4 regions of the Lysinibacillus sp. NPDC093692 genome follow, and region 3 is predicted to be linked to each of the others. Evidence: riboswitches for the same ligand, from Rfam matches in the RefSeq annotation. Region 3 holds a riboswitch; each other region holds the start of a gene.

Region 1 (7,907 bases), on a different contig from region 3:
AAACGCGGCGGACTGTAAATCCGCTCCTTAGGGTTCGGCGGTTCGAATCCGTCCCCCTCCACCATTTTTAGGGGCATAGTTCAACGGTAGAATAGAGGTCTCCAAAACCTTTGGTGTGGGTTCGATTCCTACTGCCCCTGCCAGGTTTCTAGGTACTCGTTATCAAACACTGCTGTGATTATATATAGTGGCGATTGTGGCGAAGTGGTTAACGCACCGGATTGTGGTTCCGGCATTCGTGGGTTCGATTCCCATCAGTCGCCCCATTTTAATAATTGGGGTATAGCCAAGCGGTAAGGCAACGGATTTTGATTCCGTCATGCCTAGGTTCGAATCCTAGTACCCCAGCCATTCATTTTTTAATAGGAGCCATTAGCTCAGTTGGTAGAGCATCTGACTTTTAATCAGAGGGTCGAAGGTTCGAGTCCTTCATGGCTCATCAGTTTTTATAAATGCGCCCGTAGCTCAATTGGATAGAGCGTCTGACTACGGATCAGAAGGTTATGGGTTCGACTCCTGTCGGGCGCGCCAAATAAAGCCTAATAGTATCGGAATGTAGCTCAGCTTGGTAGAGCACTTGGTTTGGGACCAAGGGGTCGTAGGTTCGAATCCTGTCATTCCGACCATCTTTCCTAACATGGGGCCTTAGCTCAGCTGGGAGAGCGCCTGCCTTGCACGCAGGAGGTCAGCGGTTCGATCCCGCTAGGCTCCACCATTTATATATTACGGAGGTATACCCAAGTCTGGCTGAAGGGATCGGTCTTGAAAACCGACAGGCGGGTAACACCGCGCGGGGGTTCGAATCCCTCTACCTCCTCCATATTTTTTCCGGGTCAGTAGCTCAGTTGGTAGAGCATTAGATTGAAGCTCTAAGTGTCGGCGGTTCGATTCCGTCCTGACCCACCATCTGCGGGTGTAGTTTAATGGTAAAACCTCAGCCTTCCAAGCTGATGTCGTGAGTTCGATTCTCATCACCCGCTCCAAAATAATGGGCCTATAGCTCAGCTGGTTAGAGCGCACGCCTGATAAGCGTGAGGTCGATGGTTCGAGTCCATTTAGGCCCACCATTATTCCGAAGTAGCTCAGTTGGTAGTAGCACCTGACTGTTAATCAGGTTGTCGCAGGTTCGAGTCCTGCCTTCGGAGCCACGGCCCCTTGGTCAAGTGGTTAAGACACCGCCCTTTCACGGCGGTAACACGGGTTCGAATCCCGTAGGGGTCATCAAGCATGTTGCACATTCGTGTAACATGCTTTTTTTTATGCCAATTAAAAGCTAAAAAGGATCACCCTTTGTGTTAAGGAAGTTTTATTTCTAATGGCCGTGTAATAACGTCTATTCCTAAGTATTGCGAAGGGCTTAATCATGATAAACAAAATCGGTTTTGCAACTGAAGATATCTCTTGTATAACCAATTTCTACATACAAAAAGGTATAATCCCCCCGAAATTCTCATAATAGCACTTGAAGCGAAGATGTCTATCTCTTCCCTAATCCCAAAAATGATAAGAAATATTGAACAAAGTATTTCATATATAAAATATGTATGTTTTTTTGCAGATTTTTTCGTGGTGATAATAGTTCCATTCCTCTAATATGAGGGTAGATGGAGGAGTTCGATATGAATTTACATGAAGTACAACGATTTTTAGAACTTTATCAAGTAGAGCAAAACGAGTCAAAAATATGGCTAGAAAATAAATTACAATATATTAAAACAGCTGGAGAATATATACCGACAACGGAAGAACTAATCTTTGGTGCACGAGTGGCGTGGCGTAATAGTAATAAGTGTATTGGTCGATTGTTTTGGCAATCGCTACATGTTGTTGATGCCCGTGATCTTTCACATGAAGAGGATATCTTCAACGCTTTGCTTAAACATATTCAATACGCAACAAATGATGGGAAAATTCGTCCGACAATAACGATTTTTGCACCAGGACGAGTTCGTATATGGAATCATCAGCTAATCCGCTATGCAGGCTATGAAACGGAATATGGAATCGTTGGTGATCCGCATTCCGTTGCGTTTACGAAAGTATGTGAATCACTTGGCTGGCAAGGTGAGAGAACAGCATTTGATGTGCTACCGCTTGTCGTACAGGTGGATGATAGAGAGCCACAAGTGTTTATAATCCCTGACGAATATGTGCTAGAGGTACCGATTCGCCATCCAGAATCTTCTCAAGTAGAAAAGCTAGGATTGAAATGGTATGCAGTGCCGATTATTTCGAGCATGCGCTTCCAAATGGCAGGTATCGACTTTGAGACAGCTCCATTCAATGGTTGGTATATGGGTACAGAAATCGGGGCACGTAATTTAGCAGATCATGAGCGCTATAATATGCTACCCGCTATAGCAGAAATTTTTAACCTTGATACAGCTAAACAGGCATCTCTATGGCGTGACCGAGCATTAGTTGAGCTGAATATGGCCGTTCTACATTCTTTTAAAGAAGATGGGGTGAGCATTGTAGATCATCATACAGCTGCACAACAATTTAAATTGTTTGAGGAAGCAGAAGCAGCAGCAAATCGTGAGGTTACAGGCAATTGGACATGGTTGATTCCACCTCTTTCGCCAGCTACAACTCATATTTATCACAAGCCTTATGTTAATGTTTACAATACACCGAACTATTTTTATCAGAAACCACCTTATTAATAGAGAAAGGCAGCTCACGTTAACTTATTTCAGCGGGTGTCCAAACACCCGCTGAAATAAGATCATGCGCTACCTTTTTTAATTTACATATTCATTTTTAGAAGCTCTAAATGAACATAAGAAGAGTATGAATGCTACGACAACAAATAACCAACCAGTAATATCCCAGCCACCGAATATATCATGTAAATAACCGAATAAGATTGGACCGATTGCAGCTAATAAATACCCCAATGATTGTGCAAAACCTGATAAATCAGCTGCCTCAAAAGCGGTACGGGTACGTAATGTAAAGAACATCATCGCTAATGAGAATGAAGCTCCTCCGGCTAAGCCTAGTAGTACCATCCAAAGTATAGCGAGGTTTGTCCATTCCATTACTAGTCCGATAAAACCAATTAAGTAAAATGCCGTAAACATGAATACGAGAGGTCGCTGAGATGTCATTTTACTAGCGATAATAGGCACAGCTAAGGCCATTGGTACTTGTGAAAATTGCATGATGGAAAACATCCATCCTGCACGATCTGCAGCTAATCCTTGTGCTATATATATTTCAGGAATCCAAGCAGCGGTTGTATAGAATAATAACGACTGAAATCCCATAGCTCCCGCTACTGCCCAAGTTACAGGTGATTTCCATAAAGGTGTACGTTCTTTCGTAGTTTTAACATTAGGCTCCGGCTTATTAAATTTCAACTGTGGAATCCAAATTAAAATGGTTAACACCACGAGAACAAGTGCGACTGCCAGTGCACCTTGCCAGCCAATTGATGAATGGGCAACAGGATAGCTAATGCCAGCGCCGAGCCCAGCTGTCAAATTCATCGACATTGTGAAAAAGGCCATAAGTAAACCTACGTGATAAGGAAACTTCAATTTAAGTAATCCTGGAATAAGTACGTTACCGAATGAAATGGCTATACCAATTAGCGCAGTGCCAAATACGAGAAAACTAGTTGTACCGAGGGAGCGCAGTACAATCCCTAATGCCAAAAGAATAGTCGATAAAAATAATGTTAGTTCTAGCCCGATTTTACGTGCGACAATTGGTACGAAAGGTGAGATAATTGCAAATGCTAGCAATGGGATTGTTGTTAGAAAGCCCGCTAATGCATAGGATATGCCGAGGTCTTCTCGGATAAAGGAAATAATAGGTCCAACAACTGTTAGCGGCATCCGTAATGTCGAGGCAATACAAATTACGCCGATCACTAGTAATAATGTTGTACCTTTCCAGTTAATTTTCCTGCTAGGATAAGTATCGGTATGTTCATGAGTAGTCAAATAAATCCCCCCTGTTAGAACAATTATGATTGAACCACTATACCACTTTATCACAATAATAAAAATAGTTGAAAATTCACAAAATATAGAATGTTACTTGAGTTATTGAAATGCCATATGTCATATGTTAGAATAATATTCATCATAAATTTAATAATATGCCTCATGTTTATATTGAGGTAGAGGTCGCGGTATTTAAGAGTATGCTAATGGAAATGACAAGCATTTAAGATATTAGTTGAAAGGAAATACTGCCGAAGTGTGAGGGGACTTGAAAACCTCATGCTGGGGCTGTCTCCGAAAGGAACAGAACTGTCACGTTTGGACAACGTGTTGAGCTATCATTTTGAAAGAACAGAGGATTTACTTAGCCATCACTGCCGTTCATGTGATGGCATTTTTTTCGCCTCTTAAAAGGAAGGAAGTTAAATTGTGAGTGAAATTAAAGTCAATCAGCTCGGCCATAAAGCGCCAAAGTTGAAAAAAGAATTAAAAAGCCGTCACATTACAATGATTTCATTAGGCGGTACAATCGGTACAGGATTGTTTTTAGCTAGTGGTGGTGCCATTGCACAAGCAGGTCCTGGCGGTGCACTTCTTGCTTATGCATTAATCGGTATCATGGTTTACTTTTTAATGACGAGCTTAGGTGAAATGGCAGCCTATATGCCATCATCGGGCTCATTTAGTACGTATGCTACAAAATTTGTGGATCCAGCTCTAGGCTTTGCACTTGGTTGGAACTATTGGTACAACTGGGCAATTACAATTGCGGCAGAAATTTCTGCTGTATCATTGATTATGAAATATTGGTTCCCAGATAGCTCATCAGCACTTTGGACTGTTTTATTTATTGCTGTTGTATTATCGTTCAATCTATTATCGGTAAAAAGCTATGGTGAAAGTGAATATTGGTTTGCCATGATAAAGGTTGTAACTGTAATCATTTTTATTATCATCAGTTTCTTAATGATATTTGGTATTTTAGGAGGAAACGCTCCGGTAGGCTTTACGAATTTCTTTATTAGTGATGGACCATTCCACGGTGGTTTCCTTGCTACATTTGGTATTTTCTTAGCTGCGGGATTCTCGTTCCAAGGAACAGAATTACTTGGAATAACAGCAGGTGAAACAGATGATCCTGGTAAAAATATTCCGAAAGCTGTTAAGTCCGTTTTCTGGCGAATTCTTTTATTCTATATTTTAGCGATCGGTGCAATTGGTCTGTTGATTCCGTTTACAGATGCACGTTTGCTATCTGAAGATATCGCTGTTTCACCATTTACACTGGTGTTCGATCGTTTAGGAATTGCCTTTGCTGCATCATTGATGAATGCTATCATTCTAACGGCAATGCTGTCAGCAGGGAATTCAGGGCTGTACGCATCTTCTCGTATGCTTTGGCAATTAGCGGTAGATGGACATGCACCTAAATTTTTCGCTAAACTAAGCCGTCGAGGAATTCCGATTTACGCATTACTGGCGACTTTAGCTGTCGGCTCCCTAGCATTTTTAGCTTCATTCTTTGGTGATGGTGTGGTCTACATGTGGCTTCTAAATGCCTCTGGGATGTCTGGCTTCATTGCTTGGCTAGGAATTGCATTTAGCCATTACCGTTTCCGTCGAGCGTTCGATGTACAGGGATTAGATCCGAAATTGTTGCCGTATAAAGCAAAATTATTCCCATTCGGTCCGCTATTTGCCTTTACGGTTTGTATGATTGTTGTTATTGGACAAAACTACAATGCCTTTATGGGTGGTTCAGTAGATTGGTACGGAGTCCTTGTCTCGTATATCGGTATTCCACTGTTCTTACTGTTATGGCTTGGCTATAAAATTAAGCATAAAACAAAAATGCTTCCGCTTGAGCAATGTGATTTAAAAGTAGATTAATAAATAATAAACTGTCCTGTGAGCCGTAGAAAATGGCTTGCAGGGCAGTTTTTTTAGTTGAAAAATGAATTTGCAAGCTCAAACATATAATCTTGTCAGAGAAAAAACTGTCAGTGAAAAGTAAAATCCTTTAAGCCTCAAAAACTGCATCCCCATAATAGTGAACACTGATACGTTTTTATAGTTTTTCAGACCGTCCATCCATTTTTGGTACCCAACCTTAATATGGTAAACTGTTTTAGAAATGAATAACCACTAAATTTTGGTTATGGAATTTATTGAAACGTATACCATCTATCTTCATTCAATAGAAATAACTGCACGTAAATCTTAATAGGTGAGGACAAATAATCAAAGGAGGGGGAAGATGATAGACTATCCATTTTTACAAAACAGATTAAAAAAAGAAAAGATTAATACTTTTTTGATTAATAGTCACGGTAAAACGATATTTCGATACTATAAAAACAACAAACAACAACAGAAACTTCATAAAATTAATTCTTGTACAAAGAGTATTCTTTCAATTTTATTTGGCATTGCAATAGATCATAAATATTTGGAATCTGTTCATATACCTATCCATTCTTTTTTTCCTGAACTATTCGAACGGCAAGATGACAAACGTAAGTTGGATATGACAATATATCACCTTTTAACAATGACGGAAGGGTTAGATTTCCCGGAATTCGGAGAATGGAATTGTTTTGCTCCTATGGTATTTCATTCTGATATAGTAAAATTTATAGTGAATCGTCCAATGGTACATCCAGTGGGTGCGCATATGAATTATAACTCGGGTTGCTCCCATATACTATCTGCTATATTGCAGCAAGTTACGAATATGAAAACAAAAGAATTTGCCAATCGTTATTTATTTCAACCATTAGGTATTCAAGAATATCAGTGGTACGAGGATAAGAAGAAAATTAGTAAAGGGGCAGATGGTCTTTTATTAAAGGCAGAAGATATGATGAAAGTAGGGCTCTTAGTTTTAAAGAAAGGCGTATATAACGAGAAAAGGATAGTTTCAGAGGATTGGATTAACCATTCGATAAAGCCGAATTTGATGACTTATGAAAAAATCGGTTATTACGGGATGCATTGGTGGGTAAATAAACAGAATGAAACTAAAGCTTTTTCGGAAGATAATCAATATTTCTTTGCATTAGGCTTTGGGGGGCAATATATTTTTATTTGGCCAAAGGAAGAACTAGTTATTACTATCACAGGTGATTTGTATGAAACTAGTTTATTACCGCTTCAATTAATAAAGGATCACATCTTAAGATAATCGTTATGATGAGGAGCCGTTAAAATGAAATTTTACATTTTAGAATAGAGGTGCATGGAAATGCAAAAGCACATTTTACTAGTAGAAGATGATGAAGCCATTCGTGAAATGGTAGAAAGCTATTTAACGATGGAGGGATTCCTTGTCACCTCTGCAGTAAATGGAGAAGAAGCATTACAAAATTGTTTAAACAATCCCTTTGATTTAGTAATCTTGGATATTATGATACCGAAGCTTAATGGATTAGAAGTTTTAAAGATTATACGAGAGCAAGCATCACTTCCAATTATCATCATGTCAGCGAAGGATAGTGATGTTGATAAAGCATTAGGATTAGGATTAGGGGCAGATGATTATATCGCTAAGCCGTTTTCGATGCTAGAATTTTCTGCACGTGTCAAAGCCGCAATTAGAAGAGCTACAAAATACTCCAGTCAAGTAGAGGATAAGGCAGATATAGTAGAGATAGACAACTTATCGATAGATCTTGTTAATTTTTCGGTTGAGAAGAATGGACAAAATGTAAAGCTCACGTCAAAGGAATTTGCTATTTTAACGTTATTTGTGACAAATCGTAATCGAGTTTATACGAAGCAGCAAATTTATCAATTGATTTGGAATGATTCTTACTATGGAGATGAAAATATTATTAATGTACATATAAGAAGATTACGAGAAAAAATTGAAGACGATCCGTCCAACCCTAAGTATATTAAAACGCTTTGGGGGATCGGCTACAAATTTGAAGGGTAAACATCATGATTATA
Region 2 (7,907 bases), on a different contig from region 3:
ACTACTTTTGATGGTAAAACAACAGAAAAAGATGTTACAAAGCTTGCAACCTACGAAGTAACGAATGATAAAATAGCTACTGTAAAAGAGGGGGCCGTAAAAGGAAAAGGTCAAGGTAATACGACGATTACGGTAACGTATGGTGAGCACACACTAACATTTGATGTGTTGGTTGTAAAGCCAGGGAATGACAACGGAAACGGTAATGGAAACGGAAACGGAAACGGTAATGGAAATGGAAATGGAAACGGAAATGGTAATAAAAATAATAATGAAGTTACCGAGGAAGAGTTATAATTAATTTAAGTTCAAGCAAAAAGAGAAATTGCACAGCGCAATTTCTCTTTTTAGTATTGCTTGGTTAGTTCGTCTTAGGTAAATTGAAATCAGTCCTGTTATTTTGATTAACAAAGTTAATAAGCAACTCTTCACCTGTAAGCTCTGTTAATATACATTTAATCAAGTGCATATAGTGATTCCCGGTCTCTAGCAACGAATTTGGCACCGTGATCGATACAGTTGAGATTGTTTTACTTCCTATAAGTAATTAAATAACCTCATGAGATTTCTCTTTTTAAAAATAAGTATGTAAATGTTTAAAAAGATTAAAAATTCGCAATAAATATAGGATTTAATAATGTAACAATATTACGATCATGTATATTTCCGCTTACTTTAACCTTTAATGATTCTGCTTTATTTAAATTAATTTCGACAGGTATAACAGAATCAGATGGTGATAAGGAGAATGCTTTTACAATACTACCATCTGAATTCATCATAGGTGAGGATCACGACATGAAGTTATCCTAACAGATACATAGGGACTCTTTAAAATTTTACGTCAATAATCGACAATTGATTGGTCTCGTTGCAAAACTTTGTAAATTAATAGTGAATATTGTTACTACCTTGTGAATATAATAGCCACATGCAGTTTAAGCTTTTAATTAATTTATTAAGGAATTAGGATGAAACAAAGGAGTGTAAAATTGTCGATTTCAAATCCTCAATACGCATTTTTAGAGGTTGATTTTCATAATCCTAATTTAACTAAAGTAGAACTAAAGGTTGAGAATATTTCCGAAGGAGTACGGGAAAATAATGAACTCGTAGGAAATACAAAAATAGCATCGAAAATAATACCACCTAATGTATATATAAAATTAAACTGGATAATAGGATTGCTCTTATTGATACCAATAGATATTTATTGTATTACGGCTTTAGTGGTATCTGAATTCTTATCAAAATAAAAAGTTAAAACTACCATTGTCTTAGGTTATTCTTAAGATCGAATGCGAAAGCGAAACAGTGTGTCATGAAGGAAAAAAGTAAGTGGTAATCAGCCCGGAATTATTTCCGTTTTTTTTGTACTTTAAGAAATCGAAAGAGATGGATCTAGGTGATGTTTACACAATAAGAAAAGCCCCAATACACACCTATTTCTAAGGTGAATATTGGGATTTTGTTTATCACTATTAACGTTTATTTTCATTTTGAATATTACTGAAATCTACTTCTTCAGCGAACTCTTCTCTGTTTTCATTTTTACGTTCTCTGTTAGCATTTTGATTTTGATTCTGCTGTTTTTTGTTGTCTTGAGTTTTATTATTTTTATGTTTATTATTACCCATGTCATCTCACCTCCACCATTAGTGTGAGAGAAAGATGATTTTTTATCCGCATAACTTACAATTAATTAGTGAAATATTTGTGATGAAACAAAAGGTATGGATATAGTAACATTTTCACCTCCACTTTCTGAGAACGCAGCCGGTAATGTTAAATCACTTGTTAGTGGTTACTTGTCTCATCTTAGAAAGTTTAATTCTTAGATTCTGATGGAACTGCAGATCCATCTGCTCAAGCAGAAAAAGACTACTAATCGTGTATATACTCGTAAGAAGAAAATGGAAGTTGATGTTCCTTATCCATCGATCGAGCGGGTTGAGTTTTATCTTGTAAAGTGGGACGGCCTTAAGATCTACCAAAGAAATGATAAAAGAACTAATTTCCAGTAATGGATTCTTTTGTTGTGCAAAGGATTGAAGATATTTTCGAAGAGATTATATAATGAAGCATGTGTTAAAATTTTTATGGAGGTGGACTATGAAGACGGAAATGATTATGACCGTAGTTTTAATTTTAGGAATGGTAATCTTAATAGACAAAATATACGGAAAAATTAATATAGAAAATTATTCTCCTATTTGGGAGTATTTTTCTAAAGCAATTCTCTATGGGTTTATTGCTAGCGTTACACTATTCTATGGAAAGGAATCGCTAAGAGATGTTAATCCACTAGAATGGGCCATCATTGCAGTTTCAGCAATAGAAGGAACAGGAAACTATATTAATTATGTAAAAGAATCAAAAAGAAGAAAAGAAGAAAAGAAGAAAAGAAGAAAAAAGAAAGACTTGAGTTAATCAAACTTAGATACATAATGGAAAATAATTCTTCAACTTAATAGAGTTGCTTATCAAAAAGGGATTGCCTATTAGCGAAGGTGGTTGTGCTGCTGCTGCGACCTTTTATTACTGTTTTATATCATGATATTTTTAGTAGCGTAGAAGTAAATGTATATGCTCAATAAAACGGAATATAATTTTAGAGGTGCCTTACTTATAGCTGGTAATATAAGTAGGGCATTTTTGTGTATTAATAGACTACTTAATTAGAAGCTTGTTTTTCTGAGAAGTTTTTTACTATGTGTTAGATGATTTTTTTCTATAGGACAAAAATTTTTTAAAAAAATTGCGTGGGGGGTAAACCTCCCTCTTCGAACAATTGTTTACGGCGTTAGTCGGAATCCACTATGATTTGGGTAATGCTAAATATGGTAGCCCAAAATATTCCTAAAGGGGTGGATGCCGTGCAAACTCGGCAAAATAATCAAAATTATCGCTGGGGTAATTTATGAATTATATTGTGAATCGTGAGCGTTAATAAGGGAACGGTTTATAGGTAATGAAAAATCAAGAGGTGAATAATTAAATGCTTATACAATTGTTGATGTATTGTGGTATTTATTGTAAATAGTTATTATTTAAACTGTTTTGATTGTCATTTTTTTGTGGTTGTGCGCGATAAATCTTATAAAATATAGTAGATTTTAAAGTTGACATATAAAAAACGCAATAATATAATTATTTAAAATAATCAAATAATTCACACTTTTCTGATAGTTAGGTAGAGGCGCGGCAGTTAACAGTACCTAATGGAGTCCGAGAAGATGAAGAAGTTAGATAGAAGGAAGTGTCGCCGAAGTATGTGATGAGTTCTCGCCATCATATACTGGGGCTGTAGCGAATAGTTGCAGGACTGTCTTCGTAAACATACGTGTTTATGAAGTTGTGCTATCTCTGTTTAGACAAACAGTGGGAATTTTAAATGGTCGATTCATTTTAAGTTTCTAGAAATGAGTAGGTCATTTTTGTGTTAGACAGATTCTTTTACACAAAGAGTCTATATTTTATTTGTCTATACATTTTGGAATCAGAGGTATTTTGGAGGGGATTTTATGGATAATACATCAACATTATATTATGAATTTTTACCGACTGACGGTCAAAAAATAAACGTGAACCCTTATAAAACAGCATTACTAATAGTAGACATGCAACATCAGTTTATTAGCCGAGACGGATTAGACGCGCAGGTTGCAAGAGAAAAGGGCATGTTTGATCAGTGGGAATACTTTTTTGATCGTATCGACAATTTAACGATCCCGAACAATAAAAAGCTTTTAGATTTTTTCCGTACTAATAAATTAGAAGTAACATTTGGTCGCATTGCTTGCCATCATAAAGATGGACGAGATCGTTCTCCTGTACAACGCCGGACAGGGTGGAACAATATTTTATTGCCAATCGGTGACCCAGGAGCGGAGATGGTGGATGAATTAAAGCCTCTTGATGACGAAATTGTTGTAAATAAAACGACAGATAGCGTATTAAGTGGTACGAATTATGAATTTTTACTGCGTAATATGGGCATTGAAACAGTAGTTTGTACAGGTGTTGTAACAGATCAATGTGTTGCTTCAACAGTTCGAAGTTTAGCTGACGCAGGATTTGAAGTTATTTTAGTGGAAGATGCATGTGCAGCTGCAACGCAACAGCTTCATGATGCTGAAATTATGATTATGAATCAAATTTATTGCCAAGTGATGAGTACAGATGAAGTAATTGATTTAGTAACGGAAGAACTATCAAAACGCGAACCAATGAATCTGTGAGAGGAAATGGACTATGAGTCAAACACCAAATGATCATACACCACAGTTAAAGCGTGTTTTAACATTAAAAGATTTAGTCATTTATGGTATTGCTTTTATGACACCGATTGCGCCAGCTTATATTTATGGCTTTGCAGCAGAGTCTACAAGTGGAATGTTGCCATTAGCCTACTTGATTGCGATGGTTGCAATGATGTTTTCTGCATATAGTTACGGTCGAATGGCTGCTGTTTTTCCAAATGGAGGGTCGACTTATACATATACCCAACGTGCTATCAATCCGCATTTAGGTTTTTTTGCAGGTTGGGCAATGTTTATGGATTATGTCTTAGTGCCACTCATTGTATTCATGGTAGGTGCTTCATATGCGAATGCATTAATACCATCTGTTCCGTATTGGGTATGGGTGTTATTAATTGCAGGTATTATAACTACTGTCAATATTCTAGGTATTGGCATCGCAGCAAAAACAAATCAAACCCTCGTTATGTTTATGGGAATTGTAGTCGTTATTTTTGTGATTTTTTGTGTAAAGACAATTGTCGGTGCGGAAAGTGATACGTCGCTCTTTACTGTTGCACCGTTTTTCAACGATGAAAAATTCGTTATGTCTGCAATTATTTCTGGTGCAACAATGGCCTGCTTCTCGTTTTTAGGGTTCGATTCGATTACAACACTTTCAGAAGAGGCAGTCAATCCAAAAGAGGATATTTGGAAGGCAGCTATTTTAGCTTGTTTAATCGGAGGACTTATTTTTATTGTGCAAGCATATGTAGCTCAGCTTGTATGGCCTGATGTTACAAACTTTAGTTCAGCTGATACGGCTTTATTTGATGTAGCGGAAAAAGCAGGTGGTGCAGTTCTTGCAACTCTTTATACGGTTGCGATTATTGTATCAACAGTGACAGCTGGTTTAACAGGACAAGCAAGTGCATCTCGTTTAATGTTTAGTATGGGGCGTGATGAGGTACTTTCGAAAAAGTTTTTCACACATTTACATCCAAAATATCAAACACCGGTATACAATATTTTATTGATGTGTGTGATTAGTGTTTTAGGAGCGCTGTTTTTATCAGCAAATTTTATAGCAGAATTAATGAACTTTGGAGGTCTGACAGGATTTATGTTTGTCAATTTGTCAGTGATCGTGTATTACTTCTTCCGTAAAAAAGAAATGAAAATAATTCGATACTTATTAATTCCAGGGCTAGGATTTGGTATTTGTTTCTACTTATTTATTAATTTATCACCGATGACATTGAAGGTAGGCTTTATCTGGCTTGCAATCGGTTTTATCTATGCTTTCATTACGACGAAAGGCTTCAAAAAGAAACCACCAACATTTACGGATTTATAAAATACCGAAAGAGCTTAGAGTAAATTTCTAAGATAAGTCAGTTATCTAGTATTGGTAATTTTTATCGATGTTAGGTACCTGATTTATTTTTATACAGGAATATCTTATACGAAAGTAAAATACTCGCAGTATAAAATATCTTTACTTACGGGTATACCCTTAACAATCCCCCACATCCTTCCTCGATGAGCTGTGTTTAGAGGAGCAACTCCACAATTCATAAGCCAGTTTGCTGCATTATCTCTCTGAGCTTTTGTTAGGTACTCCACAGCATTCAGATAGACGATCAACAAGGCCGTATGTTGTAAGGGGAGAACAAAAAAATCACCCATGTCTTGAAGAGTGATTTTTGAAAATCTATTAAAGGTATAGGTTCATAACAAACTGCTCGCCAATACGTCCCATTCTTCTTTCACCGTTATCGACAAAGCCAGCTTTTAAATACAAATTTTGAGCCGGAGTATTTTTATGATTAACGACTAAAACGACTTCATTACAATCTTTAAATTTTCTTTTAATAAATTCAGGCAGTGCAAGCATCCCTTTTTTTGCATACCCATTTCCTTGCTGTTTATGGTCAATAGATAATGCAGTAAGCAGCATAGCTTTTGGATTAGTAGAGTACTCTTTCACTCTATCAGTTGCGTGCAGGACAAAAAATCCTACAGGAACATGGTCACTCAAAATAACAATCGGATATTGACCAACCATTTCTATAGAAATCTCTTTTGGAAGGGCAGTAAATTGACTTTGTTCTTCCGTAAGGTCAAAGTCATTCAAACTATCCACATACTCTTCAGAGAAATGTACTAATTCGAGGGTGTTCGTTTTTTGCATAAAATTGCCTCCTTTTTTTATTATTCTAATACCAGAACGAATGTTCGTCAAGAGACTTGGTTTATAAACGCTTTAATTTGATGGTGAAATATAGGAAGCAATACACATATATATTTAAGGGAATGACAAACAAATTGGGGGAATGAACAATGGTTTTACTTACATATAAAGTAGAGAAAAACGAGCTAATAATGTTAAAAGAAGTTTATCAATCGGTAGGATGGAGGAACATGACGAAAACATAATAAGGAAAGTTTTTAATGCAAGTACACATCAAGTTTTCGCAGTAAAAGATCATCAAATTATAGGGTTTGCGAGAGCTCTTTCAGACGGTGTCTTTAATGCTGCTATTTATGATGTTGTAGTACATAAAGATTATCAGGAAAGAGGGATTGCCAGAACTCTTTTAGAGGACATTATTCAGCAATTAGAGGATGTTTCTTGTATTCAGTTAATTGCAACAACAGGAAATGAACCTTTTTACGAAAAGGTTGGCTTTAAAAAGTTGAAAACTGGTATGGCCATTTACAAAAATCCGCAACTAGCCGAGGAGTACTTGGAAAGTAATAATCCTTGATGAGGAAAATGTTTTTAGTAAGTCTATATTCATTACAAAAAAAGCTGTAGCGTACGGCACCGCTACAGCTTAATATTGTCTTGCTTAGGTTAGTCAGTAAATGAATTATATCATACAATACGAAAAACTAAAAATAACAACAGCTATTTATTACATATGAATTATTTAATGAAATTGTCCTTGAATCTCTAGTAGCGTCACCTTTTATGATGAATTTAGTTACTCAATTCAAAAGGTAACAATCAAATAAGCTATTGGAGGAATCTGCACAATGAAAAAAGAGCGTTTATTAAATAGAGGATTGGCAAGTTTAATGCATCTGCTCTCACTAATATTAACCTTTATTTTACCAATATTGGTATACTTAGTATCGAGGAATAATAATAAATATTTTGCTGACCATGCAAAAGAAGGGATGAACCTTCATTTTACTTTCTTCCCGGTTTTTTTATTATTAACATTTATTTCTAAAAAATGGAGCGCAGTTTCAATGATTTCTTTTGCACTTATTATTCTTGAAACAATACTAATTTTAGTTGCTGCAATTTATACTTTATATGGAAAAAAGTTTTCTTATCCCGTTATACGTTACTTTAAAGTCAATCATTAAGGAGAGAATAATTTGTGGGGAAAGGTATATTTACGATAGGTGAGCTTGTGAAAAAGTCAGGTGTTAGTATTAGAACACTACGCTATTATGACAGTATAGACCTACTGAAACCAAGTGATTATACAGAAGGTGGACATAGACTATATTCTACAGAGGACCTATCTACTTTACAAAACATTAAGTCATTACAGTTTCTAGGCTTATCGCTAAAGGAAATTAAAGATATGCTGCAAAAAAACAAGATTAAAGGTGAAATTATCTTAAAATCTTTAAACAATCAAAAAC
Region 3 (7,907 bases):
AATTGCACGAATGCGAAAAATGATCGAAGAATTACTAGAACTTGCTCGTCGTGAGGAAAAAGATATCGATAGTGAGGCTGATGCAGTAGCTGTTATAGAAGCGGTAATCGAAGAGACGAGACTCTTTCACCCAAAAGCTCGAATAACACTGTCGAAAAATGAGGAAATAGGGCGGATATTTATAACAGAAAATGCACTTAGCCAAATTGTTCGTAATATAATAGAAAATGCTATTCGTTATTGTGAAATAGTTCCTGAAATTCAAATTTCACTTGCTGTTTCCGAGAAGGAAGTATTGTTAAAAGTGGAAGATAATGGGATTGGAATAGCGAAAGAAAATATTCCATTCATTTTTGATCGCTTTTATCGGGTCGACGAGGCAAGGAATCGTCAAATCGGAGGAACAGGCTTAGGGCTTAGTATTACAAAAATGTTACTTGAAAAATACAATGGCTCTGTAGAAGTCAAGAGTGAGAAAAATGTTGGAACCGTTTTCTTCATGAAATTCCCTTTGAAAAATTGAGAAAAATACACGCTTTATTTCATTATTCTATCCTTTGGGAAAAAAATTGCTTAATTTGCTAAAAAGAGTTGTATTTTTTGTGAAGAGTAGTAAGATTGAGATGGAAAAAACGTTCTTTAAATAATGGATGAGAAGTCAAACATCCTTTAAAAGAACGGAAAATTATTATATAATTAATTGTAATTTAATTAATGGAACTGCCGAAAGGCAAAATTTGGAGGTCATTTTTCATGTCGAACAACGTTACAACTGTAAGTTCTCCATGGTCAGCTTTTTCTGGTCCTAACCTAGGATATGTGATGGAGCAATACGACTTATTCTTACAGTCTCCTGAAGAAGTAGAACCGGAGTTAGTATTATTATTCCAACAATTTGGTGCACCAGTAGTAGTAGAAGGTGAAGTAGCTGTAGCTAGTAATGCAGCAGCTCCTGCTGGCGATTACAAGAAAGTGTTAGCAGCTGTGAAATTAGCAGATGCAATCCGTACAAACGGTCATTTAGCGGCAGATATTTATCCTTTGAAAAACCGTGAACTACAAACAGCTCAAATTGAAGAAAGCGCGTTCAACTTAAGCGCTGCAGATTTAGCTGAAATTCCTGCAGCTGTCTTCTTCAAAGATGTGCCAGCAAACGTGAAAAATGGTAAGGATGCAATCGATTACTTAAAATCTGTTTATACAGATAAAGTAGCATTTGAATATAATCACGTAGTAGCAACTGAAGAACGTGATTGGATTCAAGCACAAATTGAAACAGCTTCATTTAAACAAGCATTAGCTTCTGATGAGAAAAAAGCTTTATTAGACCGTTTAACTCGTGTTGAAAACTTCGAGAAGTTTATTCATAAAACTTTTGTAGGTCAAAAGCGTTTCTCTGGTGAAGGTTTAGATACTCAAATCGTCCTATTCGATGAAATTTTGAAAACAGCTGAAACAAATAGCGTTAAAAATGTACGTATTGGTATGGCCCACCGTGGTCGTTTAAATGTGTTAACACACATTTTAAATAAACCATATGACATGATGTTCTCTGATTTCGCACATGTTTCTAATGAATTATTTATGCCAGAAGATGGTCGCCTTGAAATTACTAAAGGCTGGACTGGTGATGTAAAATACCACATGGGTGCTTCTTACAACCGCGAATCTGGTATGAATGTTAAACTTGCTTACAACCCTTCTCACTTAGAAGTAGGAAATCCTGTTGTTTTAGGTACTGCACGTGCTGCACAAGATGACACTTCTAAACCAGGGCAAGCTATTCATAACCGCACAAAAGGATTAGGAATTCTTGTGCATGGTGATGCTGCGTTCCCAGGTCAAGGGATCGTAACAGAAGTATTAAACTTTGCAAAAACTGAAGGGTTCACTACTGGTGGTACAATCCACATCATTGCTAACAACATGATTGGATTTACAACTGAACTACAAGACTCTCGCTCATCTGTATATTCTTCTGACCCTGCAAAAGGTTATGAAGTACCAGTTGTGCATGTAAATGCAGATAGCCCTGAATCTGTAGTTTTAGTTGGTCGTTTCGCAGCTAGCTACCGTCAAAAATTCGGTAAAGATATTATCGTTGACCTTCTTGGTTACCGTCGTCATGGTCATAATGAAACGGATGACCCAACTGTAACAAACCCTGAAACGTATAAATTAGTTTCTAAACATGAACCTGTCCGTTCTTTATACGGTGCTCAATTAGCAGCTGAAGGTGTAGTTTCTGCTGATGAAGTAGCAGCTTTAGATAAAGCTATTTATGCAGAAATGCAAGCAGCTTATGATCATGTAAGAGAAATGGCAGATAAAGATGAACATAAACATTTAGAAATGCCAGAAGAATTAAAAGTAGAATTCCCACAAATTGATACAGCAGTTGGTGCGGAACGTTTAGAAAAAATAAATGAAGAGCTTTTAGTGTTTGAAGAAAACTTTGAACCACAGAAAAAGCTTGGCAAAATTTTAGAAAAACGCCGTGATGCATTTGCTTCTGCAAAAATCGACTGGGGTCATGCAGAAACTTTAGCTTATGCAACAATTATTCAAGATGGCACACCAGTACGATTTACAGGTCAAGATGCACAACGTGGTACGTTCTCTCAACGTCACCTAGTGTTACATGACAAAAACAATGGTAATTTATTCACGCCACTTCACCATATTTCAGGTGCAAATGCATCATTTTCAGTACACAACTCTCCACTTACAGAAGCTGGGGTAGTAGGCTTTGAATATGGTTACAATATAGAAAACGACCATGTATTATCAGTATGGGAAGCTCAATTTGGTGACTTTGCTAACATGGCACAAGTTATGTTCGATAACTATATTTCAGGTGCACGTGCTAAATGGGGTCAAAAATCTGGTTTAGTAATTCTTTTACCACATGGTTATGAAGGTCAAGGTCCAGAACACTCTTCAAGCCGTATGGAACGTTACTTACAAATGTCAGCTGAAAATAACTGGTTCGTAGCAAACTGTTCAAACGCAGGTAACTACTACCACTTATTACGTCGTCAAGCAGCATTATTAGGTACTGAAGGCGTTCGTCCACTTGTGGTTGTATCACCTAAGTACTTACTTCGTCACCCATTAGCTGCAGCAAATGCTGATCAATTAGCAAATGGTTCATTCCAAGAAGTAATTGAACAACCAGGCCTAGGTTCAAAACCAGAAGCTGTAGAGCGCATTGTTTTAGGTTCAGGTAAAGTCATGATCGACATCGCAGACCGTATTAAAGACGGTGAAGGCTTCGATCACCTACACATTACTCGTGTAGAACAACTTTACCCATTCCCAAAAGAGCAAGTTGCTGGTATTATTGCTAAGTATCCTAATGTAAAAGAAATTGTTTGGGTACAAGAAGAGCCTAAAAACCAAGGTTCTTGGAATTATGCATTAGAAACATTACACGACCTTTCAGAAGGTAAAAAGCTACGTTATGTAGGCCGTCCTGCAATGAGCTCAACTTCTGAAGGTGATGCAGATTCTCATAAAGCAGCTCAAGCCGCACTTGTAGAAGAAGCAGTTGCTGAGCCTGTAAAGGTTAAATAATCATATATTAAATATTTTTGAGAGCCGGGCTACTTGCTTAGGCAGTAGCCCATTGATGTGCACCAATGCACGTTAATTAAAGGAGGAAATGAAAGTGGCTGAAATTAAAGTCCCTGAATTAGCAGAATCGATTACAGAAGGTAGTATCGCACAGTGGGTAAAAAAAGTGGGCGATCGCGTTGAAAAGGGTGAATTCATCGTTGAACTTGAAACAGATAAAGTAAACGCTGAAATCATCTCTGAAGAAGCAGGAGTTTTAACTCAAATTTTAGCTGAAGAAGGCGATACTGTACTTGTAGGTCAAGTAATCGCAGTTGTAGAAGCTGGCGAAGGTGCAGCACCTGCTCCAGTTGCAGCAGCTCCAGTTGAGGCAGCTCCAGCTCCAGCAGCACCTGCTCCAGTTGCAGCAGCTCCAGTTGTAGTAGAAACTTCTGGTGAGCGTGTAATCGCGTCTCCAGCAGCACGTAAACTTGCTCGTGAAAAAGGTATTGACCTTGCTGCTGTATCTCCAGTAGATCCACAAGGCCGTGTACGTGTACAAGACGTTGCAGCTCATGGTACAGCTCCAGTAGCAGCACCACAAGCAGCTCCAGCAGCACCTAAAGCAGTAGCAGCTGTTGATGAATCACGTGTGACAATTGAAAAAATGAGCCGTCGTCGCCAAACAATTGCAAAACGCTTACTTGAAGTAAAACAATCTACAGCAATGTTAACAACATTTAACGAAGTAGATATGACAAACGTTATGGCTTTACGTTCTCGTAAAAAAGACCAATTCTTCGAGTCAACTGGCTCTAAACTTGGTTTCATGTCATTCTTCACAAAAGCTGTAGTTGCAGCACTTAAAAAATACCCATATGTGAATGCACAAATCTCTGGCGATGAAATTCACTTAAACAACTTCTTTGATATCGGTGTAGCTGTATCAACAGAAGAAGGTTTAGTAGTACCAGTAGTACGTGACGCTGACCGCAAAAACTTTGCTGAAATTGAAGATTCAATTGCAGACCTAGCTAAAAAAGCACGCGACAAAAAATTAGGTTTAGCAGATCTTTCAGGTGGCTCATTCACAATTACAAATGGTGGTGTATTCGGTTCATTAATGTCTACACCTATCATGAATGGTACACAAGCTGGTATCCTTGGTATGCACTCAATCAAAAAACGTCCAGTTGAAGTGAATGGTGAAGTAGAAATTCGCCCAATGATGTACTTAGCACTTTCTTATGACCACCGTATTATCGATGGTAAAGATTCTGTAGGCTTCCTTAAAACTGTTAAAGAACTACTTGAAAACCCAGAAGATTTATTATTAAATTCTTAATTCCTGAGTTTCTTAAAACCTTGCGAACATCGTTTCGCAAGGTTTTTTTGCTTTTTATGAAGCATTTGTGGGAGGGAAGGATAAAAGAGCCAAAGTGACGGATAAAGCAAGCGAAGCGACCGAAAGAAGAGCTGAGATCGTTTGTGAAAGTTTCACAGTAAAAATGCGTATAGTGCAAATGGTGTTATCTTTACAGTTCAACAATTTCTTTTGAATTACTATAAAATAATTTAAATATTAATTATTTGCTTGATTTCTGAAAAATCAGTTCTTTGTCGCGTGTGTTACAAGCGTATCCACGTATATAAGTTGGTTGGAGTACGTACAATGGAGCATGGGCGATTTTACGGACTTTCTCGACAAAACATTCGAATAAATCATTTTCGACTTTGCAAAAGTATATATATGTCTTTAAAAGGCTAAAAAACCCTAATATTGTAATTAATCAGAAAAGTAATAAAATTGTCTTGACGAAAATATTGTTTTTATAGTAGTATCTTAATATCAATTAAATATACAAACCTCACATTTATCCTATTGTGAGGTAGAGGCGCGGTATTTATTAGTTCATTGTTGAGTATAAGCAAGCGAAGACGCAATGGAGAAGGAACTATCGCCGAAGTATAAAAGGAGCTCGTACTTTTATGCTGGGTCTGCAGTGAATAAGTGCAGGACTGTCCTAGTGAATTATTTTCCAGGTTTACTAGGTTGTGCTATCTCGGAATGATGGAATTTTAGTGAGGATTTGGGCAACTGTTAAAAAAGTAAGACCTAAGTTCAGTACTTAGGTCTTTTTTGGTACAGTTGTCTTATTTTTTTACAGAAAAGGGGAATGTTACATGAAAAGAAAATGGTTAGTATTAATGTTGACCGTAATGACAGCAATCTTGCTAGCAGCTTGTGGTGCTAGTGACAAGAAGGAGACGACATCGTCTAGTAATGGCAGTGCAAGTACTGATAAGAAAGAAGAAAGCGGCCAATTCCGAATCGGGATGGAGGCGGGCTATGCTCCGTTTAACTGGACGCAGCAAAGTGATGCAAATGGCGCGGTAAAAATTGCCGATAATGCAGAATATGCAGGCGGTTATGATGTACAAATGGCGAAAAAAATAGCTGAAGGCTTAGGAAAAGAATTAGTCATCGTAAAATTGGAATGGGATGGCTTAGTACCAGCTCTACAATCAAATAAAATAGATGCAATCATAGCAGGTATGTCACCTACTGCAGAGCGCAAGCAGACAATCGACTTCACTGACAATTACTATACATCTGATTTTGTAATGGTTGTTAAAAAAGGTAGTAAATATGAAAATGCAACATCTATTCAAGATTTCTCAGGTGCAAAAATTACTTCACAATTAAATACATCTAACTACACTGTTATTGATCAAATCAAAGGTGTAAAAAAACAAACAGCAATGGATAGCTTCCCAGCAATGCGTGTAGCAGTAGAAGCTGGAAAAATTGACGGCTATGTAGCAGAACGTCCAGAAGGTATTTCCGCTGCTGCTACAAATGATAAATTCACATATGTAAAGTTTGAAAAAGGCTTTGATACAGATGTTTCTAATACATCTATTGCAGTTGGTTTACGTAAAGGTGATGCTGAGCTTGAAAAAATCAATGAAATCTTAAAAGGTATTTCAGAAGATGATCGTCAAAAAATTATGGAAGAAGCAATCCACCACCAACCAGCAGCACAATAACAAGAATGCACGGGCTAACTATTAGCCCGTGCATTCCATAACATCTCATTTAATAACAATCACAAAAAAATAATAATGTCTTAGCTAATAGTTTCATAAAATTAAAGAAACAGAAGCCCAATGAAAGTGGTTGATAGCTAAGAGACAACAGTAACGAAAAAGCAACACGACGTTGTTAGGAGGTACATCATGAGTCTTGATTGGATTATTTCTATTGTTGAGAACAACTGGCAAATGTTTTTACGAGGTGCTTATTATACATTACTTATTTCAATTAGTAGTACAATTATTGGTGCACTTATCGGATTTTTCATCGGAATTATGCATACCATAAAGGTTCGCAAAAAAGGTGTAAATTTCTATAGCTTAAAGCTCATTAATTTTTTACTAACATGCTATGTCGAATTCTTCCGTGGTACACCAATGATTGTACAAGCAATGGTTGTATTTTACGGATTAGATATAGCATTTGGCATTGATATGCACTTTATTACGGCAGGTATTTTAGTTGTTTCACTAAATACAGGTGCTTATATGGCAGAAATCGTACGAGGTGGAATTGTTTCCATTGATCAAGGGCAGTACGAGGCTGCATCGGCTATTGGCATGAATCATGTTCAAATCATGCTACATGTTGTATTACCACAAGTTGCCCGAAATATATTGCCGGCAACAGGTAACCAATTAATTATGAACATTAAAGATACAGCAGTTTTAAACGTTATTGGGGTTACAGAATTATTTTTCCAAACAAAGTCGATTGCGGGTAATAACTTCCGCTATTTCGAATCCTTCTTTATAGCATGTATCCTATATTTCGTCATGACATTCACAGCATCAAGAATTTTACTGTATATTGAAAAGCGACTGGATGGACCAGATGCCTACAAAAAACAACAGAAAGAAGCAGTATAGGGGGATGAGCAAATGACAGTTATTAAAATAGAGCATTTAAGTAAATCATTTGGTCGTAACCAAGTGTTGAAGGATGTAAATTTTCAAGTAGAAAAGGGTGAGGTTGTCTGCTTAATCGGTTCTTCTGGATCTGGTAAATCAACACTACTACGCTGCATTAATTTACTGGAAACACCAAGTGGCGGTCAAATTTTTTATAAAGATGAAAACATTTTAGACGATAAACATAATATCCAAGAGTACCGAACACATTTAGGCATGGTATTCCAGCAATTTAACTTATTCAATAATCATAATGTGCTAAAAAATTGCACAGTTGGTCAAATGAAAGTATTAAAGCGTTCGAAGGCAGAAGCGGATGAAGTGGCACTAAAATATTTACAAAT
Region 4 (7,907 bases), on a different contig from region 3:
TGGCTGGCGTTAATTAAAATTACCGTTATTGTGGTGTTCATTATAGCGGGATTAATTTTATTGCTTGTTACTTTTGGTAATCATACAGCTGTTGGCTTTTCTAATTTAACGGAACATGGTGGTTTCTTCCCGAACGGATCAATGGGATTGATTTCTGCAATGCTTGTAGTTATTTACTCTTATGGTGGTACTGAAATTATTGGTATTACACTAGCTGAAACGAAAAATCCTGAAAAAGTAGTGCCAAAAGCTGTTCGCAGTACATTAGTACGTATTGTAACTTTTTATTTAGTTCCTTTCTTTATTATCGTTAGCTTGATTCCTTGGAATGAAGTAAATGGGGTGCCGGAAAGTCCGTTTGTGATGGTCTTTAAAATGGTTGGGATTCCTGGTGCTGACCATATTATGAACGCTGTAGTTATACTCGCAATTATTTCGTCAATGAACTCGGGGCTTTATGGTTCATCGCGAGTTCTGTATACACAAGCTGTAGACGGGCGTGTTCCTAAAATCTTTGCATATTTATCAAAAAGAAAAGTTCCGGTATATGCCATATTAATGTGTACCTTCGCTTTATATGTAGCTGTAATATTTTCTTTATTTGCGGGAAGCAGAACTTTTGATTTCCTAATGGGTTCACTTGGATATACCGTGTTATTTATTTGGCTAATTATTGCGATTGCACATCTGAAATCGCGTAAAAAACAGCCAGAAAAAACAAGTACCTATGCAGTAAAATTGTTCCCTTACACAACTTGGATAGCTATTATTGCGTTAAGTGCGATTCTAATTGGTATTATTTTTACAACATCTATTATCATAACAGGTATTACTTTAGCTATTTATCTCTTTATTACGTTAACCTATGTCTTTAAAGGTCGTTTTCAAGAAAATTAGGCTACACTAAAAATGAACTTAATGTCTTATTCGACCTAAATTTTCATAAATTAAGCATACTAGGCAGATTGTTCGCTCAAGAGAATTTATCCATGCTATACTACAAACATAGTAAGTTTAAGGAGGATTTCAAATGGCAATTGTACATGCAACAGATGCAACTTTCCAAGATGATATTAAAGAAGGGTTAGTACTAGTAGACTTTTGGGCTGCTTGGTGCGGACCTTGTAAAATGATTGGACCAGTTCTTGAAGAAATGGATGCTGCAGGTAGTGCGGCTAAAATTGTAAAAGTAGATGTAGATAACAACCAAGGTACTGCAGCGCAATACCAAATTATGTCTATCCCATCTTTATTACTTTTCAAAGACGGTGAATTAGTAGACAAAACTGTTGGTTTCCAACCAAAAGAAGCGTTAGAAGCATTTATCGCAAAACACGCTTAATCTATTAGAAAAAAAGAGTCGAGCCATCAATAGATGTGCTTGGCTTTTTTTCGTTATATAATAAAGGGAGAGCTATGGATAGGCAATGTGGTGTGCAAAGCTCTATAAAAAGGAACGAAAGCTAGTTTTAACAAAAAGGGGGGCAGGTAGGCGATGAATGATTTAATTAAACGAAAGCTTGAAATTTTACCAGATCAGCCTGGCTGCTATTTGATGAAAGATCGACAAGGTACTATTATTTATGTCGGGAAAGCAAAAGTGCTGAAAAATCGAGTACGCTCGTATTTTACTGGTACGCATGAAGGGAAAACACAGAGACTTGTAAGCGAAATAGAAGATTTTGAGTACATTGTGACATCCTCCAATATCGAGGCATTAATTTTAGAACTTAATCTTATAAAACTACATGACCCGAAATACAATGTTATGTTGACGGATGATAAAACGTATCCGTATTTAAAAATTACAAATGAAAAACATCCACGACTTATTACAACACGAAAAGTGAAAAAGGATAAGGCAAAGTATTTTGGTCCCTATCCAAATGCGTATGCAGCAAGTGAGACGAAAAAGCTGCTAGATCGTTTATATCCTCTTCGAAAATGTGTACAACTTCCTTCAAAGGTTTGTTTATATTATCACATGGGGCAATGTCTAGCTCCTTGTGTGAAAGAGATTGATGTTGACACTTACAACGATATGATTGAAGATATGACAAAATTTTTAAATGGTGGGGTTGAAGAAGTAAAAAAAGAGCTAGAGGTAAAGATGCTAGCGGCCGCAGAAAATTTAGAGTTTGAACGTGCAAAGGAATTTCGCGATCAAATTGCACATATTGATACAGTCATGCAAAAGCAAAAAATTGTATCAAGTGATACAACTAACCGCGATGTATTTGGTTATGCAGTCGAGAAGGGCTGGATGTGTGTGCAAGTTTTCTTTGTCCGTCAAGGAAAGCTCATTGAGCGAGATGTCTCGATATTTCCGATTTATCAAGAGGCAGAAGAGGAATTTTTAACGTTCGTTGGGCGCTTTTATGACAAGCTAGAGCATATCAAGCCTAAAGAAATTTTTATCCCACAATCTATTGATGCGGATATTTTAACGGAATTATTAGAAGTGAAGGTACTAACACCAAAACGTGGGCAAAAAAAAGAGCTTGTTGATTTAGCGATTAAAAATGCTGAAATTGCTGTTGCAGCGAAGTTCCAGCTTATTGAACGTCAGGAAGAACGAACAATAGGAGCATGTGAGGCGCTCGGTGAAGCTATGGGCATTTCTGTGCCTTTACGGATCGAATCTTTCGATAATAGTCATATGCATGGAACAGATGCTGTATCTGCAATGGTTGTATTTATCGATGGTAAACCTGCAAAGAAGGAGTATCGAAAATACAAAACACGTACAGCTGCTAAGCACGATGATTACGGGGCAATGCAGGAAGTGATCCGTCGTCGCTATACACGAGTATTAAAGGAAGGTCTACCTTTACCAGATTTAGTACTAATTGATGGCGGGAAGGGGCAAATGGAAGTCGCGCGGGAAGTATTAGAGGATGAGCTCGACCTTGTCATTCCAATTGCCGGATTAGCAAAAGATGACAAGCATAATACGTCTCAGCTTCTATTTGGTGATCCACCTGAAGTAATTGCATTAAAGCGCACAAGTGATGGCTTCTATTTACTGCAACGAATTCAAGACGAAGTACACCGCTTTGCTATTACTTTCTTACGACAGCAGCACGAGAAGCATGCTATACAATCTGTCCTCGATCAAATAGAGGGAGTTGGTCCAAAGCGAAAACAGCAATTACTTAAGCATTTTGGCTCTGTCAAAAAAATTCGTGAGGCAAGTGTGCAAGCATTACAGGAAGCGGGGATGCCAGCAAGTCTAGCTAGTAATATCCACACTTATTTTCATTCAGAAGAAAACACTACATCCGAAGGGTAAGTGAGATGAATGTAGATGGAATTCCTTTTCGGTGGGTGTCCAAACGCCTGTACCTGTCACTACGCTTTCGGTACCAAAGACATTTGCTGAATGAAAATAGAGCCTCCGGTGGATCTCACGGAATCGGAAAAGAGTTCACAGGGGATGTTAGCCTAAAACCATCGCATCCGTGCGATAACGGTTAACTGACCTTCATCGGTAAAAACGCCACGTCCTGTGGCATTACCGAAATGACCGACAACCTGTCGGCCCTCGTGTTGTTGCTGTCGCTACGCTTTCGCACAGACAAAAACATGTTGCTGTCGCTACGCTTTCGCACAGACAAAAACATGTTGCTGTCGCTACGCTTTCGCACAAAAAACATCTGCAGGCCTAAGCACAAAGCCGATTTCAGACGCATTGTTTATCTGTAGCGGAAGCAAAGTCGTAGCTACAATTACGCCAAGGCGAAATTGATTTTATACAAGAGACATTGTCAAAGGATTAGACGTATGCTAAGGTTTGTATATAACATAGCTATTCAATATAGCAATGTCATACACAGCATCTTAGTTTTCAAGTAGTTTCTACTTATTAAATTGGAAATTTCTTCGCTAAGATTCAATTAAATACAATCACTTTTTAGTGATGATAGAGGTGCAAGGTTCAAGAGTAGTACATACGAGGACGAACAAGTCCAGTGAAAATGTATGAAAGGGGAACTTGCCGAAGTGGAGCATCGTTGTTTCCGATGTTGTGCTGGTTTTACATTTAAGAGATGTAAGACTGTCGATTCTAAACGTTTCGGAGAGCTATCACACATGCGCAAGTTACTTTTATTGTACATGTTATAGGCAGCTTTCACGTTATGTGAGAGCTGCCTTTTTAGATTCCTCGAAACAACATTTTTTCAAGGCTGTTACTCTTACCTAAGAGTTGAAGGGTGTTATTTGCTTTTGCGATGTTTTTTGTGAAAAGCTGCAAAATTATAGCTACTTTATAATCAGCGAAATGATTAAATACGAAGGAGAATGAAGATGGAGAGAATTGTGATGAAATTTGGTGGTGCTGCATTAGCATCATCTGAACACATTCAAGATGTTGCAAAAAAGGTGATTGCACAAAAGGAAAGTGGTTTTGATATTGTCGTTGTCACTACAGGAATGAGAGGGACGTCTAAAGAATTAGCAAAGATGGCTTGTAATCTATCAGACAATGCGTCTAAACGTGAACTAGACGTACTATTGTCAACAAGCTCACAACTATTATGTGCATTAGTGGCAATTGCTTTGCAGGAAGAAGGTTATGATGCAGTGTCATTAACAGGCTGGCAGGCAGGTATTCAAACCGATGAGGTGTATGGTAATGCACGAATTGATGGGCTAGAAGCTAGTCGAATAGAAGAGTATTTTACTCAGGGAAAAATCGTCGTCGTTGCAGGGGGACAGGGAATCAATAATTCACGGAATATTACGACGCTTGGTAAAGGTGGTGCGGAGACGACGGCTTTAGCTATTGCTGCAGCTTTAGAGGCGGAGCGCGTAGATATTTATACGAATGTGGATGGAGTTTATACAGCTGATCCAAGTCAGGTTGCTGGGGCACAAAAGTTAAAAGAAATTTCCTATGATGAAATGCTAGAGCTATCAAACTTAGGATCACAAATTTTACACCCACGGGCTGTAGAAATAGCAAAGAAGTTTCAAATCCCAGTTACCATTCGGTCAAGCGAAAAAGATACAGAAGGTACTTTATTGAAGGAGGAAGTTGAAATGGAGAAAAATTTAATTGTCCGTGGTGTTGCCTATGAGTCAGACGTTATTCGCCTCACGGTAGGGTATGATGCTTATTCTAAAGCTTCGTTAGCAGATATATTCACAATACTTGCAGAAAATCGCATAAACGTTGATATAATCGTACAAGCAATAATTGATGGCTTAAAGCTGACTGTATCATTTACTATTTTAAAAGAGGAGTTCGCTGATGCATTACGTGTCCTAGAAGATAGTAAAGTATCACTAGGGTTTAGTTTTGCTGATTTTGAAATCGGTTTAGCGAAAGTTTCTATTATTGGTTCAGGAATGGCATCTAATCCGGGGGTGGCTGCCCGTATGTTTGATCGTTTACGCCGTGAAGATATCCCTGTAAAAATGGTAAGTACTTCTGAAATAAAAGTGTCTGTCGTTGTTCCTCAGGACGAAATGATTCGTGCAGCAAATGCATTACATGACGAATTTAACCTCTTTCAGCAAATGTCTCCGAAAGCGTAGCGACAGGTACAGAAATCTCCTTTAAGTCACTTTTTAGAGGGTATCCAAACATTTGCTGAAATAAAGGAACTCAGTCTAAGAACGCCACGTCCTGTGGCATTACCGAAATGACCGACATCGTGTCGGCCCTCGTGTTGCTGACGCTACGTTAGCACTGCGCTTCCGCACAAAAAACATCTGCTGGCCTAAGCTCAAAACCGATTCCGGACGCAATTATTCCGAGGCATAATTGATTTTAGAACAAGCGCTTTACATATAATATTGAATAGGATGTGTCATTAAATGGCACATCTTTTTTTGTTTACATTAATTTCATACTTTATCTAATTTTATTATTATATAATAAAATGTGACATGTTTTTCCAAGGGGAAGGTGGGAGTTAATATGGTGTTATTCGGTTTGTTTCAAAAGCCAGTGGATGAAAGCGTTGAGCAACACAACGATTTAGAAATACAAATATTAAAAAAGCGAATTCTGGAATTAGAACTTGAGCAGGACAGTATTGATGTGAAAAATGCGATTTTAGACTTTGTACTTGCACATATGAAGTTAATAAATTTTCAAACGGCTTTAAAGGTTCAAAATGTCTCAGCAAGTGTAGGGGATATTTCAGCAATGAGTGAAGAAATGTCGTCAAATACAGAAGAGATACTTGCAGTTGAGCAAAATGTTAATGCAAACATTCAAGAAATCAAACAACATTCAATACTCCTTGTAGAGGAAATGGAATCGTCCATTACAAAAGGTGAACTGGTTCAGGAGTTGCTGTCTAAAGGAGCTCATTCAACAGAGCAGTTGTATAATGAAATAACTAAAATGGATGAAATCGGAAAAGGTGTAACTGGGATTGCTGATCAAACACAACTACTATCCTTAAATGCCTCTATAGAAGCTGCACGTGCTGGTGAGCATGGAAAAGGATTTAATGTTGTTGCGATGGAGGTAGGGAAGTTAGCTAACAGCTCGAAAGGTTCATTGCAAGAAATGACGAAGATTCGATCAGTCATTGATAAGAAATTACATAATACAATAACAAATATCAAAGAAGTCGAACATTATTTAACGGACTTTTTAAGTATCATGAAGAACAATATTACTAATTTGACTGTAACAAGTAAAAATATTGAAGAAACAGCACATGGCATTGATCAAATAACAGTCGCATCAGAAGGAAATGTAATAGCTGTAGGACGTTTAGCAGAAACAACGACGGAATTATCTCATACTAGTGATTTCTCGGATATAATACAAAATCAAGTATCTGAAATGCTAAAAGTTATCGCCCCTACAATCCGTAAGCCCAAAGAGCAAACGGTAGTTAGCCAATTGGCAGCAAGGTTAATGGATCATGCAAGCTTTTTAAGAAATGCTATACAAAAGGCTGGCCATAAAGAAATTATAAAAACGCATCATGAATGTAAGTTTGGGGAATGGTATTATGGCCATTTTGAAGAATATCGGAATTTACCAGAATATCTTCATATAGAACAACCTCATGAATTAGTACATATAGCTGCACAAAAATTAGTGAATGAACTGTCAATCAAAAACTTAGAGGAAATGATTCAATACTCACTAAATATTTTAGAAGCGTTTATTTCGTTAATAGATGTACTTTTAAAAGAAAGACATGCCCTGTTATAAATATTAAAAGGATTGTCATCCATAAATTTGGAATGACAATCCTTTTCGTTTTATTCTGAAGGAACGGTGTTCATGATTCGTTCCTTGACGTCCCATTTAACTGTAAATGTAACGTTCTGTTGCTTTTCACGTTTTTCATCATAGCATTCGGTTAAGTAACCTTTTGCTTGCTGGATTTGTTCAGCTATAAATCCTGCCTCGAGTCTAAAGCTACGAAGACCGATTTGTAACAGTTCTGGATCATTTGTCAACTGGAATGTACGTCCATCCTTCGATTCCTTGACAAGCTCTAAATTACCCCAGCAGGCATCTGCGAAAAATGCGATAAGTTCATCTTGACTTTTACATGGGAACTTCCGTGCTAGGTCTTTTCCTGCCCAGTAAAGAACATCACCTTCATGTTTACCAAGAATGGAAGATAAAATATAATCGCGAATTATCTCATAGCCAAAAGCTGAGATTGTAGGTGATGAAGTGTTTAACATTTAAATCCTTCTTTCTTAGAATTTTCTTATAATTCGACACTGATAAAGTAAAGATAGATTTTTCGAGAAAAAACGATGCATCATGTACTAGATTATTACTTTAATAAGGAATACGAAAAACTCTTAGTTGCCTTGACGCTCGTAGCTCTTGAGAGTACAATAAACATGTCATAATATTGTACCATGATGAAATACACAGTCAATGAAGTATCAGTTACAAAATGATGACTTCTTTT

The links. Region 3 has a riboswitch for lysine ahead of ACQKN4_RS15115 (transporter substrate-binding domain-containing protein). Riboswitches for the same ligand answer to the same signal wherever they lie in the genome.
Region 1: it holds a riboswitch for lysine, as region 3 does, so the genes downstream of both, ACQKN4_RS18750 (amino acid permease) here and ACQKN4_RS15115 (transporter substrate-binding domain-containing protein) in region 3, are expected to answer to the same signal.
Region 2: it holds a riboswitch for lysine, as region 3 does, so the genes downstream of both, ACQKN4_RS03635 (cysteine hydrolase family protein) here and ACQKN4_RS15115 (transporter substrate-binding domain-containing protein) in region 3, are expected to answer to the same signal.
Region 4: it holds a riboswitch for lysine, as region 3 does, so the genes downstream of both, ACQKN4_RS07185 (aspartate kinase) here and ACQKN4_RS15115 (transporter substrate-binding domain-containing protein) in region 3, are expected to answer to the same signal.

Annotation. Positions count from the first base shown of each region.
Region 1 covers NZ_JBNNUW010000020.1:203-8,109, forward strand. The annotation lists tRNA gene ACQKN4_RS18670 (tRNA-Tyr) at 1-64, shown strand, start outside; tRNA gene ACQKN4_RS18675 (tRNA-Trp) at 70-143, shown strand; tRNA gene ACQKN4_RS18680 (tRNA-His) at 191-266, shown strand; tRNA gene ACQKN4_RS18685 (tRNA-Gln) at 277-351, shown strand; tRNA gene ACQKN4_RS18690 (tRNA-Lys) at 367-439, shown strand; tRNA gene ACQKN4_RS18695 (tRNA-Arg) at 455-531, shown strand; tRNA gene ACQKN4_RS18700 (tRNA-Pro) at 550-626, shown strand; tRNA gene ACQKN4_RS18705 (tRNA-Ala) at 640-715, shown strand; tRNA gene ACQKN4_RS18710 (tRNA-Ser) at 728-820, shown strand; tRNA gene ACQKN4_RS18715 (tRNA-Phe) at 831-906, shown strand; tRNA gene ACQKN4_RS18720 (tRNA-Gly) at 910-983, shown strand; tRNA gene ACQKN4_RS18725 (tRNA-Ile) at 991-1,067, shown strand; tRNA gene ACQKN4_RS18730 (tRNA-Asn) at 1,072-1,148, shown strand; tRNA gene ACQKN4_RS18735 (tRNA-Glu) at 1,150-1,221, shown strand; gene ACQKN4_RS18740 (nitric oxide synthase oxygenase) at 1,620-2,666, shown strand; gene ACQKN4_RS18745 (CynX/NimT family MFS transporter) at 2,745-3,953, opposite strand; lysine riboswitch at 4,126-4,302, shown strand; gene ACQKN4_RS18750 (amino acid permease) at 4,386-5,846, shown strand; gene ACQKN4_RS18755 (serine hydrolase domain-containing protein) at 6,214-7,140, shown strand; gene ACQKN4_RS18760 (response regulator transcription factor) at 7,201-7,893, shown strand; gene ACQKN4_RS18765 (sensor histidine kinase) at 7,899-7,907, shown strand, end outside.
Region 2 covers NZ_JBNNUW010000002.1:175,466-183,372, forward strand. The annotation lists gene ACQKN4_RS03615 (S8 family serine peptidase) at 1-297, shown strand, start outside; gene ACQKN4_RS03620 (hypothetical protein) at 993-1,256, shown strand; gene ACQKN4_RS03625 (hypothetical protein) at 1,482-1,637, opposite strand; gene ACQKN4_RS03630 (hypothetical protein) at 2,113-2,430, shown strand; lysine riboswitch at 3,187-3,371, shown strand; gene ACQKN4_RS03635 (cysteine hydrolase family protein) at 3,525-4,241, shown strand; gene ACQKN4_RS03640 (APC family permease) at 4,255-5,598, shown strand; gene ACQKN4_RS03645 (GNAT family N-acetyltransferase) at 5,959-6,435, opposite strand; partial or broken gene ACQKN4_RS03650 (GNAT family N-acetyltransferase) at 6,585-7,012, shown strand; gene ACQKN4_RS03655 (DUF4870 domain-containing protein) at 7,284-7,622, shown strand; gene ACQKN4_RS03660 (MerR family transcriptional regulator) at 7,637-7,907, shown strand, end outside.
Region 3 covers NZ_JBNNUW010000013.1:87,080-94,986, reverse strand. The annotation lists gene ACQKN4_RS15130 (ATP-binding protein) at 1-523, shown strand, start outside; gene ACQKN4_RS15125 (2-oxoglutarate dehydrogenase E1 component) at 754-3,576, shown strand; gene odhB (2-oxoglutarate dehydrogenase complex dihydrolipoyllysine-residue succinyltransferase) at 3,671-4,900, shown strand; lysine riboswitch at 5,438-5,624, shown strand; gene ACQKN4_RS15115 (transporter substrate-binding domain-containing protein) at 5,740-6,606, shown strand; gene ACQKN4_RS15110 (amino acid ABC transporter permease) at 6,796-7,521, shown strand; gene ACQKN4_RS15105 (amino acid ABC transporter ATP-binding protein) at 7,534-7,907, shown strand, end outside.
Region 4 covers NZ_JBNNUW010000005.1:18,308-26,214, reverse strand. The annotation lists gene ACQKN4_RS07200 (amino acid permease) at 1-897, shown strand, start outside; gene trxA (thioredoxin) at 1,031-1,342, shown strand; gene uvrC (excinuclease ABC subunit UvrC) at 1,496-3,292, shown strand; lysine riboswitch at 3,916-4,094, shown strand; gene ACQKN4_RS07185 (aspartate kinase) at 4,309-5,541, shown strand; gene ACQKN4_RS07180 (methyl-accepting chemotaxis protein) at 5,927-7,186, shown strand; gene ACQKN4_RS07175 (YslB family protein) at 7,237-7,671, opposite strand.